One region of the Extibacter sp. GGCC_0201 genome, then DNA from elsewhere that is predicted to be linked to it. Evidence: riboswitches for the same ligand, from Rfam matches in the RefSeq annotation. Region 1 holds a riboswitch; the other holds the start of a gene.
The links. Region 1 has a riboswitch for thiamine pyrophosphate ahead of thiS (sulfur carrier protein ThiS). Riboswitches for the same ligand answer to the same signal wherever they lie in the genome.
Positions count from the first base shown of each region.

Region 2: another riboswitch for thiamine pyrophosphate. It lies ahead of thiT (energy-coupled thiamine transporter ThiT); the one in region 1 lies ahead of thiS (sulfur carrier protein ThiS).

Region 1 is NZ_JABFCH010000002.1:138,532-146,001, forward strand. It holds gene HJV72_RS01930 (phosphatase PAP2 family protein) at 248-976, shown strand; gene HJV72_RS01935 (lysylphosphatidylglycerol synthase transmembrane domain-containing protein) at 960-1,994, shown strand; gene HJV72_RS01940 (CDP-alcohol phosphatidyltransferase family protein) at 2,016-2,687, shown strand; gene HJV72_RS01945 (phosphatidylserine decarboxylase) at 2,698-3,579, shown strand; TPP riboswitch at 3,613-3,720, shown strand; gene thiS (sulfur carrier protein ThiS) at 3,856-4,053, shown strand; gene thiF (sulfur carrier protein ThiS adenylyltransferase ThiF) at 4,056-4,688, shown strand; gene HJV72_RS01960 (thiazole synthase) at 4,701-5,480, shown strand; gene thiH (2-iminoacetate synthase ThiH) at 5,493-6,713, shown strand; gene HJV72_RS01970 (thiamine phosphate synthase) at 6,728-7,336, shown strand; gene cysK (cysteine synthase A) at 7,392-7,470, shown strand, end outside.
Region 2 is NZ_JABFCH010000007.1:48,530-55,999, reverse strand. It holds gene HJV72_RS06545 (prolyl-tRNA synthetase associated domain-containing protein) at 14-505, opposite strand; gene HJV72_RS06540 (helix-turn-helix domain-containing protein) at 522-1,076, opposite strand; gene HJV72_RS06535 (DUF3781 domain-containing protein) at 1,159-1,407, opposite strand; gene thiT (energy-coupled thiamine transporter ThiT) at 1,511-2,080, opposite strand; TPP riboswitch at 2,077-2,182, opposite strand; gene HJV72_RS06525 (CPBP family intramembrane glutamic endopeptidase) at 2,363-3,304, shown strand; gene HJV72_RS06520 (C40 family peptidase) at 3,525-4,607, shown strand; gene HJV72_RS06515 (C40 family peptidase) at 4,636-5,721, shown strand; gene HJV72_RS06510 (C40 family peptidase) at 5,961-7,049, shown strand; gene HJV72_RS06505 (C40 family peptidase) at 7,194-7,470, shown strand, end outside.

The DNA.
Region 1 (7,470 bases):
TTTTAAGGGTAAACGATTATATAAGTTTATATCTTAAGGAATGTCCGTCAGTTAGGGATTCTGCATATACCAACGTGCGAGGATTAACTGAAATTGGAAAGTGTTTTATGGATATAAGAAATCAAAGCTGTTTCAAAAGAAATATGAAAGGAAATATTAGGAATTCCTAAAGAACTACTAATAAAGGGTGCATTTTTTCATAAGTCTGCTATAATATTCTGTAGGCTGTGACAAAGGAGAAGTCATCATGAGAGACAGAAGCAGGGCCAAACCGCCCATATTACCGAAATACGCCATATTTCCTCTGCTTGCCTGCCTGACGGTTAATTTCCTGGCATACAACGGGACGGAGGTACTGACAAGGTCATGGAAGCATTATGACCTGACACTTCCGATAGACAGGGCTGTGCCGGTCATACCGTGGTTTGTAGCAGTGTATCTTGGATGCTATCTGTTCTGGATTGTTAACTATATAATGATTGTAAGGCAAGGCGAAGAGCATTGCTTCCGGTTCGTGACAGCGGATATGATGTCACGAATCGTCTGTGCGGTAATATTTATCGTGCTTCCGACGACAAACGTGCGTCCGGTGCTGACAGGTGACGGATTATGGATAACGCTGCTTCAGATGATATACGAAGTGGACCAGCCCACGAGGCTCCTGCCATCTTTCCACTGCCTCGTCAGCTGGTTCTGTTTTGTGGGCATCAGGGGACAGAAGAATATTCCGAAAGCATATCAGATTTTCTCCTGCCTTTTTGCTGTCCTCGTCTGTATATCCACACAGGTGACGAAACAGCATTATATCGCCGATGCGGTAAGCGGAATCGTGGTGGCGGAGGCTACATACTGGATTGCATTCCATACGCAGATATACCTGTATCCGAAGAAGGTATTTGACTGGCTGTATGGGAAGTGCTTTTACAGACAGAAGAGATTAGGGAGAGAGAGGGGTAGCTGTGGGAAGCAAGAATAAGAAGATTGCAAATATGATATTTCTGATCGTCGTATTTGCGCTGACGCTCTACAGCGTGTTTAAAGGAGAAGATCTGCATGCTGTCATGAGAGCGATTATCCGTGTCAATCCATGGTATCTGCTCCCTGGAATCGCAGGTGTCGTCATCTTCATCTGGGGAGAGTCGATCATCATATATTATATGTTCGGAACGCTTAAGATCCGCACGAAGAAATGGACGTGCTTCCAGTATTCCTGCGTGGGATTTTTCTTCAGTGCCATCACTCCGTCTGCAAGCGGAGGGCAGCCGATGCAGATATATTACATGAGGAAGAAGAATATTCCCATTCCGGTCTCGACATTGGTGCTCATGATTGTTACAATAACTTATAAGTCGGTTCTTGTAGTAATCGGTCTGTTCGTGGCGATTTTTCAGAGAGGGTTCGTGCACCGTTACCTTGGTGGAATCGTGCCGGTATTTTACCTGGGCGTCTCCTTAAATGTATTCTGCTGCATTGCGATGTCCATCCTGGCATTCCATCCCGCGCTGGCAAAGTGGATCATGATGAAGTGCCTGAAGATACTGGAACGGATTCACATTCTGAAGCATAAGCCGGAGCGGACGCGCAGGCTCGCCTCCTCCATGGACCAGTACAATGCCACGGCACTGTATCTGCGCACCCACGGAAAGGTCATTGTAAATGTACTGATTATCACATTTTTACAGCGTTTTGCCCTGTTCTTCGTGACATGGTTCGTCTATAAGGCATTCGGCCTGCACGGCGCGCATATCTATGACGTAGTGATGCTTCAGGCAGTCGTGTCGGTATCTGTCGATATGCTGCCGCTGCCGGGCGGGATGGGTATCAGCGAGAATCTGTTCCTCGTGATATTCAAGAGCATCTTTACGGCGGGGCTGCTTCTGCCGGGCATGGTGCTGAGCAGAGGAATCGCATATTATGTACAGCTTCTGTTCAGTGCGGGGATGACCTTGTTTACACATCTGACCATCGGGCAGAAAGCGACAGATAAATTATAAGTAAAGGAAAGAGAGAGTAAAATGATTGGATACTATAACTATACGGTGGTGCTGACTTATGTCAGTCTTGCATCTTCCGTATTCGGAATGACACAGGCAATCCACGGAAGGTTCAAGACCGCTATCTTATGTCTTGCCATCTCAGGGTTGTGCGATATGTTTGACGGGAAGATTGCCCGTACGAAGAAAGACCGTACGGATGATGAGAAGGCGTTCGGCATACAGATCGATTCGCTCTGCGATGTCGTCTGTTTTGGCGCTTTTCCCGCGTTGATCTGTTATCTGCTCGGTGTGAGAGGGCCGCTCGGCATTGCTGTTATCATCCTGTATTGTGTGAATTCAGTTATCCGTCTGGCATATTTCAATGTCATGGAGGCCAAGAATGCCCAGATGACAGAGAGCGGGGAAAAGTTTTACCAGGGCCTTCCGATTACATCCATGGCCATCGTGCTGCCGCTCGTGTTCATGATTCAGTTTTTCGTACCCGACTGGGCATTCCGGGTCTGCCTTCACCTTGCGCTGCTGATCGTCGGCATACTGTTTGTAGGAAAGTTTAAGCTTAAGAAGCCAAGTAATGCTACCCTTGCGGTTCTTGTGGCTGTGGTAGGGGCTGCGGTGCTGATTATGATTATCTTCACGAATTACCGTATCAATTTCCACGCAGGCTGGCCATGGTTCTGCAGAAGGTGGTAGAGTCAGGGTTATGAAATACATAGACAGAGATGGGAAAGCGACAACAGAAGATTCCGGCCAGGACAGGCTGCTGCGGTGGATGTACACGCATCCGATAGGAAGAGGCCTGATAAGGCTGCTCATACGGCCATATGTCTCAAGGGCCGGAGGCTGGCTGCTGGACAGAAGCTGGTCGAGATGCCTGATCCCGCCGTTCGTCAGGCATAACGATATCGATATGTCTTGCTGCCGGAAGCAGAAGTTCTCCTCCTACAATGATTTTTTCACAAGACAGCTCAAGCCGGAATGCCGCCCCATGGAGGGGGATGGGCGGACCCTTGTCAGCCCTTGCGACGGCAAGCTGAGCATCTATCCAATCCTTGAGGGAGATGACGGGAGGACCCGGTTCCGTATCAAGGATACGCTGTATACGGTGGAATCCCTCCTGCGTTCGGAAAAGCTCGCGAAGCGTTACGAGGGAGGATATGCATGTATCTTCCGGCTTACGGTGGATGATTATCACAGATATTGTTACATAGATGACGGAACGAAGTCGGGAAACGTCAGGATTCCCGGCGTCTTTCACACGGTCAACCCTGCGGCGAATGATGTCCTGCCTATATATAAGGAGAATACGAGGGAGTACTCCCTTCTGAAAAGCCGCCATTTTAAGACGGTCCTCATGATGGAAGTAGGCGCTCTTATGGTAGGCCGTATCACGAATTATGAGGATGCCTGCGAGGTAAGAAGGGGGCAGGAAAAAGGACGGTTCGAGTTCGGAGGTTCCACGGTCATACTGCTGTTCCAGAAGGGGGCGGTCAAGCCGGATGCAACGCTTATCTCCAATACGGTAAAGGGATTTGAGACGCGAGTGAAGATGGGAGAGCGTATCGGCGAGGCGGCAGGGGATTGACAGGCGGCCCGTTATGCATTATATTATGAAGTGTGAATTGAATAGGGGAGCTTATTGGATAGGCTGAGAGGAAGTTGAGGACTTCGACCCATAGACCTGATTTGGATAATGCCAACGTAGGAACGTATCGTAAGATTATTACGGGAAATGCTCAGGCATTTCCCGTTTTCCATTTCAAACCATCGAGAGTGGACGAGAGTTCATGAAGGGGTGCACCACCGCGGGTGTATTTCTTTCATGAACTCTTTTTTGCTATATCAGGAAGGAGGTGGCAGGATGCTGAAGGTAAACGGAAAAGACGTGGAATATGTTCCCCATATGACAGTGGCGCTTCTGCTTCGGGAGCTTACATATGAGGAATCCCGGGTAGCGGTAGAGAAAAACGGCCATATCGTCCCGCGCAGGGAGTATACGGATACCGTACTTGAAGACAAGGATACGATAGAAGTCGTAAGCTTCGTAGGAGGAGGTTAGCAATGATTACGGAAGCAATGATACAGCGGGCGCTCATCGAGCGCCATACTGCCGGGGTCCAGGAGAAGCTTGCAGGCGCCCGTGTCGCGATAGCAGGGCTGGGCGGCCTCGGTTCTAATGTAGCCGTTGCCCTGGCCAGGACAGGGGTGGGGCATCTGCATCTTCTGGATTATGACAAGGTGGACATTACCAATCTGAACCGGCAGCAGTATTTTATCCGCCATATCGGCATGTACAAGACCGACGCCCTTACGGAAGAGCTGCGGGAGATCAACCCATATCTGCATATCACGGCAGAATGCGTCAAGGTGACAGAGGGGAACGTGGCCGGACTGTTCGGGCACGATGACATCGTGTGCGAGGCGTTCGACCATCCGGAGGCGAAGGCCATGCTCGTCAACGGCATACGGGAGCACTATCCGGATAAGCTGCTCGTGGCGGCCTCCGGCATGGCGGGATATGGAAGGAACGACACGATACGTACGCGCAGGGTGGCAGGGCATTTCTACGTGTGCGGGGACAGCGTGAGCGAACCGGAACACGGGAGCGGGCTGATGGCGCCGCGGGTCGCCTTGTGTGCGGCCCATCAGGCGAATCTCATCACGCAATATATCATAGACGGACATACAGATTAGGAGGAAATTATTATGGAACAGAAAGCGCAAGATACATTTACACTGGGTGGACATGAATTTACGTCCCGATTTATCCTCGGCTCGGGCAAATATTCCCTTGACCTTATCAAGGCCGCGGTGAAACATGCTGGCGCACAGATTATAACGCTGGCGGTGCGGCGGGCCAATGAGGGCGGCATGGCTAATATTCTGGATTACATACCGGAGCATGTCACATTGCTTCCGAATACTTCCGGTGCCAGGAACGCAGAAGAGGCCGTGCGTATCGCTCGTCTGTCAAGAGAGCTGGGTTGTGGGGATTTTGTGAAGGTGGAAGTGATCCATGATTCCAAATATCTGCTGCCGGACAATTATGAGACGGTGAAGGCAACGGAGATGCTGGCCAGGGAAGGGTTTGTCGTCATGCCATATATGTACCCGGACTTAAATGCGGCGCGGGATATGGCCAATGCAGGCGCCGCGTGCATCATGCCGCTTGGAGCACCGATCGGCTCCAACAAGGGGATCTGCACAAAAGAGTTCATCCGCATCCTCATCGACGAGATGGATCTGCCGATCATCATAGACGCTGGCATCGGAAAGCCATCCCAGGCGTGCGAGGCGATGGAGATGGGAGCGGCGGCTGTCATGGCGAATACGGCCATCGCCACCGCCGGGGACATTCCTGCCATGGCGGGAGCATTTCGCAGCGCGATCGAGGCGGGCCGGACGGCATATGTGGCAGGGATGGGCCGGGTCATGGACAAGGGGGCCAGCGCCTCCTCACCGCTTACCGGATTCCTGAAGGATTAGAAGGAGGCATACATGGTGGATGACAAGACTTGTATCAATGAAAGTATTTTAAGCGACGATATCAAGGAATGGCAGAAGAAGAACAGGACAGACCACATGGCATATCTTCCGGGCATGGAAGCGCTGGAATCTGAAGTGCAGGCGCAGGTGATACGGTCCATGGAGTCTTACGACTACACTGCATATACGAGCAAGGACGTATCCTACGCGCTGGCACATGAGAGCCGTACGCCTGCAGATTTTGCCGCGCTTTTATCGCCAGCGGCACTTCCGCATCTGGAAGAGATGGCGCAGTGTGCGAGGGCAGAGACGAGAAGATATTTTGGCAACGGCGTCCAGATGTTCACTCCGGTCTATATCGCGAATTATTGTGAGAACTTCTGTATCTACTGCGGCTTCAACTGCCATAATAAGATTAAGCGTGCCATGCTAAGCGAGGAAGAGATTGAAAAAGAGATGAGGGCAGTTGCCGGGACAGGGCTCCAGGAAGTGCTGATCCTCACCGGCGAGAGCCGGAGCCGGTCGGATGTGGAATATATCGGGCGGGCATGTGAGATTGCGGGAAAATATTTCAAAGTAATAGGACTGGAAGTGTATCCGATGAATTCGGATGAATATGCATATCTTCACAGATGCGGGGCCGATTATGTCACGGTCTTTCAGGAGACGTATAACTCCGATAAGTATGAGAGCCTTCATCTGGCCGGACATAAGCGTATCTTCCCCTACCGGCTGAATGCGCAGGAGCGCGCGCTGAAAGGGGGGATGAGAGGAGTAGGGTTCGCCGCACTTCTCGGGCTGGATGACTTCCGCAGGGATGCGTTCGCCACGGGGATGCACGCGTATCTGCTTCAGAGGAAATATCCGCATGCCGAGATTGCATTCTCCTGCCCCCGCCTTCGTCCGATCATCCATAACGAGAAGATCAATCCGATGGACGTCCACGAGCCTCAGCTTCTTCAGGTCGTGGCGGCCTACCGGCTGTTCCTGCCTTTTGCCGGTATCACCGTGTCTACGAGGGAATGTGCCCGGGTAAGAGATAACCTTGTCAATATCGCGGCTACGAAGATATCTGCAGGAGTGAGTACGGCAATCGGGGAGCATGTAGACGATATAGAAGAGAAAGGGGACGGCCAGTTCGAGATATCCGACGGGCGTTCTGTGAGAGAAGTGTATGAGGATCTTCTCGGCCTGGGGCTGCAGCCTGTGATGAGTGATCATATCTATGTGTAGAGGAGGCGAAAGCTATGACTGATAATACGGAGGATATCTACAGCCGGGTGATAGCCGTGACAGACCGGCATCTGTGCGGTCGTCCGTTCCTCGAGCAGATAGAGCTGATCTGCTCGAGACGTCCACGGGCCGTGCTTCTGCGTGAGAAAGACCTGACGGAAGAAGAATATGCACAGCTGCTTTCACAAGTGAGGGAAATCTGTGACGCCCACCATGTCTTCTGTATCCCGCATACATTCGCCGGCGTGGCATCCGTTCAGAAATCTGCTGCTATCCATCTGCCCCTTCCGGTGCTGAGGAGCGGCCGGGATATTGCAGGGCAGTTCCGCTATATGGGCGTGTCTGTCCATTCGGTCCCGGAGGCGGTTGAGGCAGAACGCCTTGGAGCGTCCTATGTGACGGCAGGCCATATCTTTGCCACGGCCTGCAAGCCGGGAGCCGTACCCCGGGGCATCGGCTTTCTCAGGGAAGTATGTGCTGCGGTGGATATACCGGTATATGCCATCGGAGGGATGCAGGGCAACTTAGCATGTATTGAGAAGATGCGCGCCGCGGGTGCCGCCGGAATCTGCGTCATGTCAGAGTGCATGCGCTGGCCGGAAAGGCTTCCTCTTGTAACATAATCTGTTTTAGTCTATAGTGTATATATAAGAAGTATACGAAGAGAGGACAAAAGAGATGATATATGACAACGTGTTAGAGGCAGTCGGCAATACTCCGCTCATCCGGCTGAATCGGATGACCGGCCCGGAAGATG
Region 2 (7,470 bases), on a different contig from region 1:
GTATCATACATGGCTATAATTTGATTTTCATGACATCTACATCCAAATCCCAGAGAAACTTGTCCAGGTCCTTGAAGGACAGGAACACGGTCGCCGTGTTCTCCAGCGGATGGATGCCAAGGCTCTTGCAGCGTCCGAGGTCCTTGTCGATGAAGAATTCCACCGCATGGTCAGCGTCGTTCATGAGCCCGAACGGAGAGACGCTGCCCTGCTTAAGGCCCAGATACTGCTCCAGCCGTTCTTCTGAGGCAAAGCTTAAGTTGCCCGCACCGAGCGCACGGCCGAGTGATTTCAGGTCAACCGTCTTTTTCTCATCACATGTCACGAGAAAGTGCCGTTTACCTTTGGCGTCGCGCAGGAACAGATTTTTACAGAGCGTTCCTTTGGCGGGAAGCCCGAGGCGGTCCATATCCTCCATCGTGTGTACCGGCTCATGTTCCACTACTTCATACTTGATTTTCAGCTTGTCCAGTGCGTCATATACGCGTTGCTTTTGATTGTCCATGTCTCTTTCTCCTTTCTTAATTCGGATAGTGCACGACGATGCATGCAGTAACCATCCCTTTTCCTGTATTCTTATAGATGTAGTCGTCAAAGGCATTGTATGCGGCGGAATCGCCGGCTTCCAGCACATATTCCATGTCCTTGAACACAAGCGTCAGCTGTCCGCTGTATACGGTGATGAACTCACGCGTGCCTGCCATCTGCCTGTTGCCCGCCATCTGTCCGCCTTCATCGAATTCAAAATCAAAGATTTCAAAATCCTGGCCGTCCCGGAAGCTGAAGACCGGATACAGACGGTAACGGCCGTCATCGCTGATAAGAGGCGCGACTTCTTTTTTACTTGTTCTTGAAAACGGGGTCGGCTTTGGCGCGGTAAATGCCGTTACGGGCACCTTCAGGCCAAGAGAAAGCTTGTAAACCGTGGATATCGTCGGGTTTACTTCACCTCTCTCCAGCTGGCTCAGCATGCTTTTGCTGATGGAGGTGAGGGAAGACGCCTGTTCCAGGCTCAATGCCTTGGATTTGCGAATTTCCTTTAAATTATCGGCTATCAGCTTATTTAAATCATCCAAATGTTTTCCCTCCCCATATTCCGGTATATAGAATTTTTTTCTATTATATTGCAAACCGGGAAGAAAGTAAAGACAGGTTCTGCTACTTTTCCTTATGTGCGGTTATGATTGTGTAGCTGTCAGCATTGATTGTTAGGATACAGCCGTCAAAGTGGGCATACCAGTTTTTCCCCTTTCTTGTGGCAGAGGCGCCGGGCTGCTTCAGCTTCTCTTTGCACCAGTCAACCACGTAATCCGTGTCCAGAGAAAGATTTTTCTTGATACGTAAGACACCTAGCTCCGTCGTACGTAGACGGTCAAGATGAAGGAGCAATTCATGATTCCTATCCATTTATTATATTACCTCCGTGATATTTGATAATGATATTATAAGATTTATTATAAAAAAATGCCGCAAAACAGAAGATTCTGAACTGTTTTGCGGCGTCTCATACCTATTGGATGACTGTCTGCACCTTGACATGTTTCAGCGCTTTCGTGACTGGCGGCAGCGTTAGGATGACAAGAGTAATCACAGCTTCGGCGCCAAGGTATGACCCCTGGTAGAGTGCGGAATAAGCCCACGGATTCATTCCGTCCGGCGTATAAGATGCAAAAAATATAACACCGGAGAGAAGAGAGCAGATGAACCTGCCGAGGACGCCCACGATATAACCCGTCTGCAGACCATATTTCCTGTCAGAAAAAAAACCGGACAAACCGAGCGCTCCGAAAGCAAGCGGATAATCGAGCGCCACCTGAGGAATCGAGAGCATGTACGGATCTACGACAAACTGAAGTATACCATAGGCAGCCCCGGCCAGTATACCGTACTTCGGACCATACCAATATCCTATAAGACAGATGAACAACATGGATAATAAAGTGACGGAACCTCCCATAGGCATCTCCCACACTTTAATGTAAGAAGTCACCATAGCAAGAGCGATTCCAACTGCAGAAAACACGAGTTTCTTAGTGACGGCACTTGAAGAAGTGCCGGTCTTGATACTTGATTTTGACATATTAAATTCTCCTTCCTTACGCCGGCATTACCCGGATCAAGTTATAAGGGTCTGGACACAATCATGCCCATCTCAGCCATATCGGCGCCCCGTTCAACTACTATAATAGTCAGAAAATACAGATGTGTCAAGTACGGGGGTTGTACGGAAGGGGTCAGACCCCTATGGCCATAGGGGTCTGACCCCTTTGAATTGTTTCAAAGAATTTATACTTTTTTAATTGCATGTTGCGTTGATGAGAAGTAGAATAGAGAGAGTAATTGAAAGAAAGTGAGGTTTATTATGGAACAGCAGCAAAATGGAACACCGCCGATGCCTGTTGAGAGCGGCGGAAGGCGGTTCATGCGTCTGTGGGGGCCGCTGCTCATCAAGTGGGGAATCGCATTCGCCACGATGATGGCCGGTGCTATGGTATGTTCTTTCTTATATATGTCAGCGCATTATGACGCGGCTATGAAAGCGATGGAGAATCAGGAGCAGATGATGAACCTGTATAATGCCATACTTGAGGAGCTTATGAAATGGCAGACGGCTATCGAAGGGATAGCGGCATTCATCACTATACCTGTCATGCTTATCCTTTTCCACAAGGACAGAGTGAAGGAGCGGGTGTCAGGAATCCTTCCGAACAAGAAGGCGCCTATATGGAAATACGGGGCAGTGCTTCTGATGTCGGTGGCGATGTGCTGGGGCCTCAACAACCTGATTGCAATCAGCGGGGTATCCGCCATAAGCGGTACTTACGAGGAGACGATGGAGATACTGTATACGCCGCCTCTTCTGATTCAGATCATCTGTCTTGGAATTCTGGTGCCGGTATGTGAGGAACTCGTATTCCGGGGGCTTATGTTCAAACGCCTGAGGGCCGGGGCGGGATATATGCAGTCAGCCATATACTCCTCTGTCGTGTTCGCGATACTGCATGTGAACCTCGTGCAGATGATCTACAGCTTCGTGCTCGGTCTGATGCTGGCATATATTTATGAAAAATATGGTTCCATAAAAGCGCCTGTGGCTGCCCATGTAGTCATGAACATATTCTCGGTGCTGGCAACGAAATATGAGCTGCTTGACTGGCTGGCAGCGGATATCATGAGGATAGGTATCGTCACAGTCGTATGTGCGGCAGTAGCGGCAACGATGTTCGTCTTCATACAAAGAATTGAAGAAAGACCGGATTACCCAAACAAACCGGGTGAAAATGAGAACCTGGCGGCTATATAAGCTGCCAGATTTTTTTAATGCACGATAATGGCAGAAGCAGCTGGAAATGAATATATTGTAGAAGCGGACCTTATTATTCTATGAAGATAATTGTTACGAAATTATTAAATTTTATTGCAAAATTTGGCAATATAAGGTATAATCATTCCTAGATGTAGGGGTACTATGTCTATGTTAGACGAATGAGGGAGTTAAAAATAAGTAAAAAGGATGATTATTTATGAAGAGATGGAAAGCTACATTGGTGACGGTAGTGCTGACCAGTTCTTTGATTGTGATGCCTGTGTTTGCAGAACCGTCGGTAGATGACCTGAAGGCGAACAAGAAGGCAGCGGAAGAACAAGTCAGTTCATTGCAGAGCCAGCTGACAGATCTGTTGAACAAGCTCGGGCAGCTGGAGGAAGACTTGATTGCCAAAGGGGAGGAAATCACAAAGGCAGAAGAGGACCTGAAGGAAGCAGAAGAACTTGAAAAGCAGCAGTATGAAGACATGAAGCTCCGTATCCAGTTCATGTATGAAGAAGGTAATACGAGCGCGGTAGAGGCAATCGTAACATCGGAAGATTTCGGAGACTTGGTCAATAAAGCCGAATATGTACAGAACGTACATGACTATGACCGTGACAAGCTTCAGGAATATGTAGATACAAAGAAAAAGATTGCGGATTTAAAGACGACTCTGGAGGAAGAAAAGTCGAACCTGGAGGGTATGCAGTCTGAGTATGAAAGTAAAGAAGATGAATTAAACACGACGATTGAGACGAAAAAGTCAGAAATCGCAGATTTTGATACGCAGATACAGGCGGCGGCAGAAGCTGCGGCAGCAGAGGCGGCCAGACAGCAGGAGGCGGAACGCCAGGCGGCTGCGGCAGACAATAACGGAGGCGGCGGTACCGGTACAGGCGGCGGTTCCGGCAGTGGAAACGGCGGAGGCAGCTCCTCCGGTATCGACTATACCGGAACAGGCAATACCGCTACAGCGCAGGCGATAGTCAGCGCGGCGTACAGCCAGCTCGGGGTGCCATATGTATGGGGAGGCACGACACCGGGAGTAGGCCTTGACTGTTCAGGCCTTACGCAATATTGCCACAGAGTAGCGGGAATCAGTATCGGACGTACATCGCAGGTGCAGGGAGGCGGCGGAAAAGCTGTCAGCAGCCCACAGCCGGGAGACCTGGTATGTTACGGAACCCATATCGGCATATATATAGGAAATGGACAGATGATTCATGCACCACACACAGGGGATGTAGTTAGGGTAGCGAATGTATATGGTTCACCATGGTACAGACGTTACTGGTAAGGGGAATACTTAGACTAAGGAGAGACTTATGAGGAAACTGTGTAAAGTGTGTACTATTTCATTATTGGCGGGGGCGCTGGTTGTAACGCCGGTGTTTGCAGAACCGTCGGTAGACGATCTGGAGAGCAGCAAGGCGGCAGCCGAGAGCGAGGTCAATACCCTTCAGAGCGAATTGTCAGCGACGTTGGAGAAGATTACGTCACTGGAAGCTGAGCTGCAGGAAAAGACGGAAGCGGTTGTGAAGACAAACGAAGAGCTGGAAGAGGCGGCCTATCAGGAGCGCCAGCAGTACAGCGATATGAAGCTCCGTATCCAGTATATGTATGAAGAAGGGGACGGCAGCGTTGTAGAGACACTATTATCTGCAAAGAGCTTTTCCGATTTGGTCAACAAAGCGGAATACGTGCAGAATGTGCACAGTTATGATAAGCAAAAACTCGAAGAATATATTAAGACGAAAGAAAAAGTTGAGACATTGAAGAACAGTCTGGACACAGAAGTTGAGAATATGCAGTCCAAGCAGGCTGCGTTGCAGGAAGAGAAGGTATCTTTAAGCAGTACGATTTCTTCCAAGCAGTCTCAGATTGCACAGCTGGATCAGAGCATTCAGGATGCGCTGGCGGCAGCGGTGGAAGAGCAGCAGGCAGCGGGAGAAGCAGGCGGCGCAGGACAGAATGATGCGGATGCAGGCGGTACAGAGCAAGGCGGTTCAGGGAACGACGGCGGCAACGATGACAAACCTTATGCACCGCCATCCGGCGGCAGCGGTTCAGCGGTTGCCAACTATGCGTGCCAGTTCGTGGGCAACAAATATGTATATGGCGGAAGCAGCCTGACGAACGGAGCAGACTGTTCTGGTTTTACGATGGCAGTATATGCAGCGTTCGGTGTATCACTACCGCATAACGATGCCGCGCAGGAGGCCTGTGGCAGAGCGGTGAGCTACTCAGAGGCTCAGCCCGGAGACTTGATTTTCTACGGCGGCCATGTCGGCATCTACATCGGTGGGGGCAGCATTGTGCATGCATCAAATTCTGCACCTTATCCAGAAGGCGGAATCAAGATCAGCAGCGCTACATACAGGCCTATCAAATGTGTCAGAAGAATTTTCTAGTAAAGCAGCAGCGGACCGGTTCGACCGGTCCGTTTTTTGATACCAGAACTATCACCTGTACTATAATTTACCTGTCACATTTTACAGAAAAATGTTGAATTAAGAAACGATATATAGTATCCTTTACGTGTATATATGAAATTTTAGACAGGTATATCCCGAATGACACCAGAAGTGCAACGGTTTTACCATATGGAATATCAGCACTAAAAAAGTATAATAACAGGAAAGGTGAAATAATGAAGAATAGACTGACCCAGGCTGTCATCGTAGCGTCCGTGGCGAGCGCGCTCGTAGCGACGCCGGTATTTGCTGAACCTACGGTGGACGATTTGAAGAAGAATAAAGCGGCGGCTGAAAGTGAAGTCGGTTCCCTTCAGGAGGAACTGACACAACTTGTGTCGAAGATCAGCCAGCTGGAAAGTGATCTGATAGAAAAGGGTGAAGAAATTACAAAGGCGGAAGATGATTTAAAGGAAGCCCAGAAGCAGGAAGAAGAACAATATGAAGACATGAAGCTCCGCATCAAGTTCATGTATGAAGAAGGAGACACAAGCTTTGTAGAGACGCTTGTATCCGCTAAGAACTTTTCAGACCTTGTAAACAAGGCGGAATATGTCCAGAATGTACATACATATGACCGGCAGATGCTGACAGCTTATGTGGAGACGAAGCAGAAAGTAGCTGACCTTAAGGATACGCTGGAGGAAGAGATGGCCAGCATGGAAGATATGCAGCAGCAGTTCGAGTCGGACAAGGACAGTCTTGACGCGACACTCGAGAGCAAGCAGGCAGAGATTGCCAACCTCGACGGCGAGATACAGGCCGCGGTTGAAAAGGCTGCCGAAGAACGCAGGAAAGAGGAAGAGGCAAGACAGCAGCAGGCACGGCAGCAGGAGACGGCACAGACGCCGTCAGGAGACGCAGGCCCAGGAAGCACCGGAGGCGGCGTAAGCAAGCCATCCACGTCACAGCCATCCTATCAGGGACAGGGAGATACAGCGGTCGCACAGGCGATAGTCAGCGCTGCTTATTCACAGCTCGGCGTTCCGTATAAGTGGGGAGGAACGACACCGGGAGTAGGACTGGATTGTTCAGGCCTCGTCCAGTATGCGCACCGTGTCGCGGGAATCTCGATTCCGAGAAATTCTGAGGCGCAGTATGCGGCCGGAAAGAAAGTATCCAATCCACAGCCGGGAGATATCGCCTGGAAGCCCGGGCATGTAGGCGTCTATATCGGCAACGGCAAGATGATCGAGGCGCAGCAGACCGGAACCAATATCATGGTCAGCAACGTAAGAGCAGTCGGTTATGCAAGATATTGGTAGGAAAAAGCTGGCAATTTCTGTAAATATATTGAAAAAAATAGTAAAATGTAGTATTCTGACCTTAGATATGCGGGGGCGTATGAGAGAAAGCGACAGGAGATAGAGATTTCTGCCGCACAATGATTAATAAGGATGGGTGAGAATATGAAAAAACGATTCGGACAGGCACTCATCACTACTTTAGTGATGAGTTCTTTAGTTGCAGCTCCTGTAATGGCAGCACCTGACAGCGTTGATAATCTGGAGGGGCAGAAGCAGGCAGTGGAAGCCCAGGCTGCGGATGTCAATGCCAGACTGGTCAGCCTTCTGGTACAATTTGACGCCTTGAAGCAGGATATGGCCGGGCAGAAAGAGCGTATCGCGCAGGCGGAGAGCGACTATAAGGAGGCCAGCGAAAAAGAGCAGGAACAGTATGAGGCGA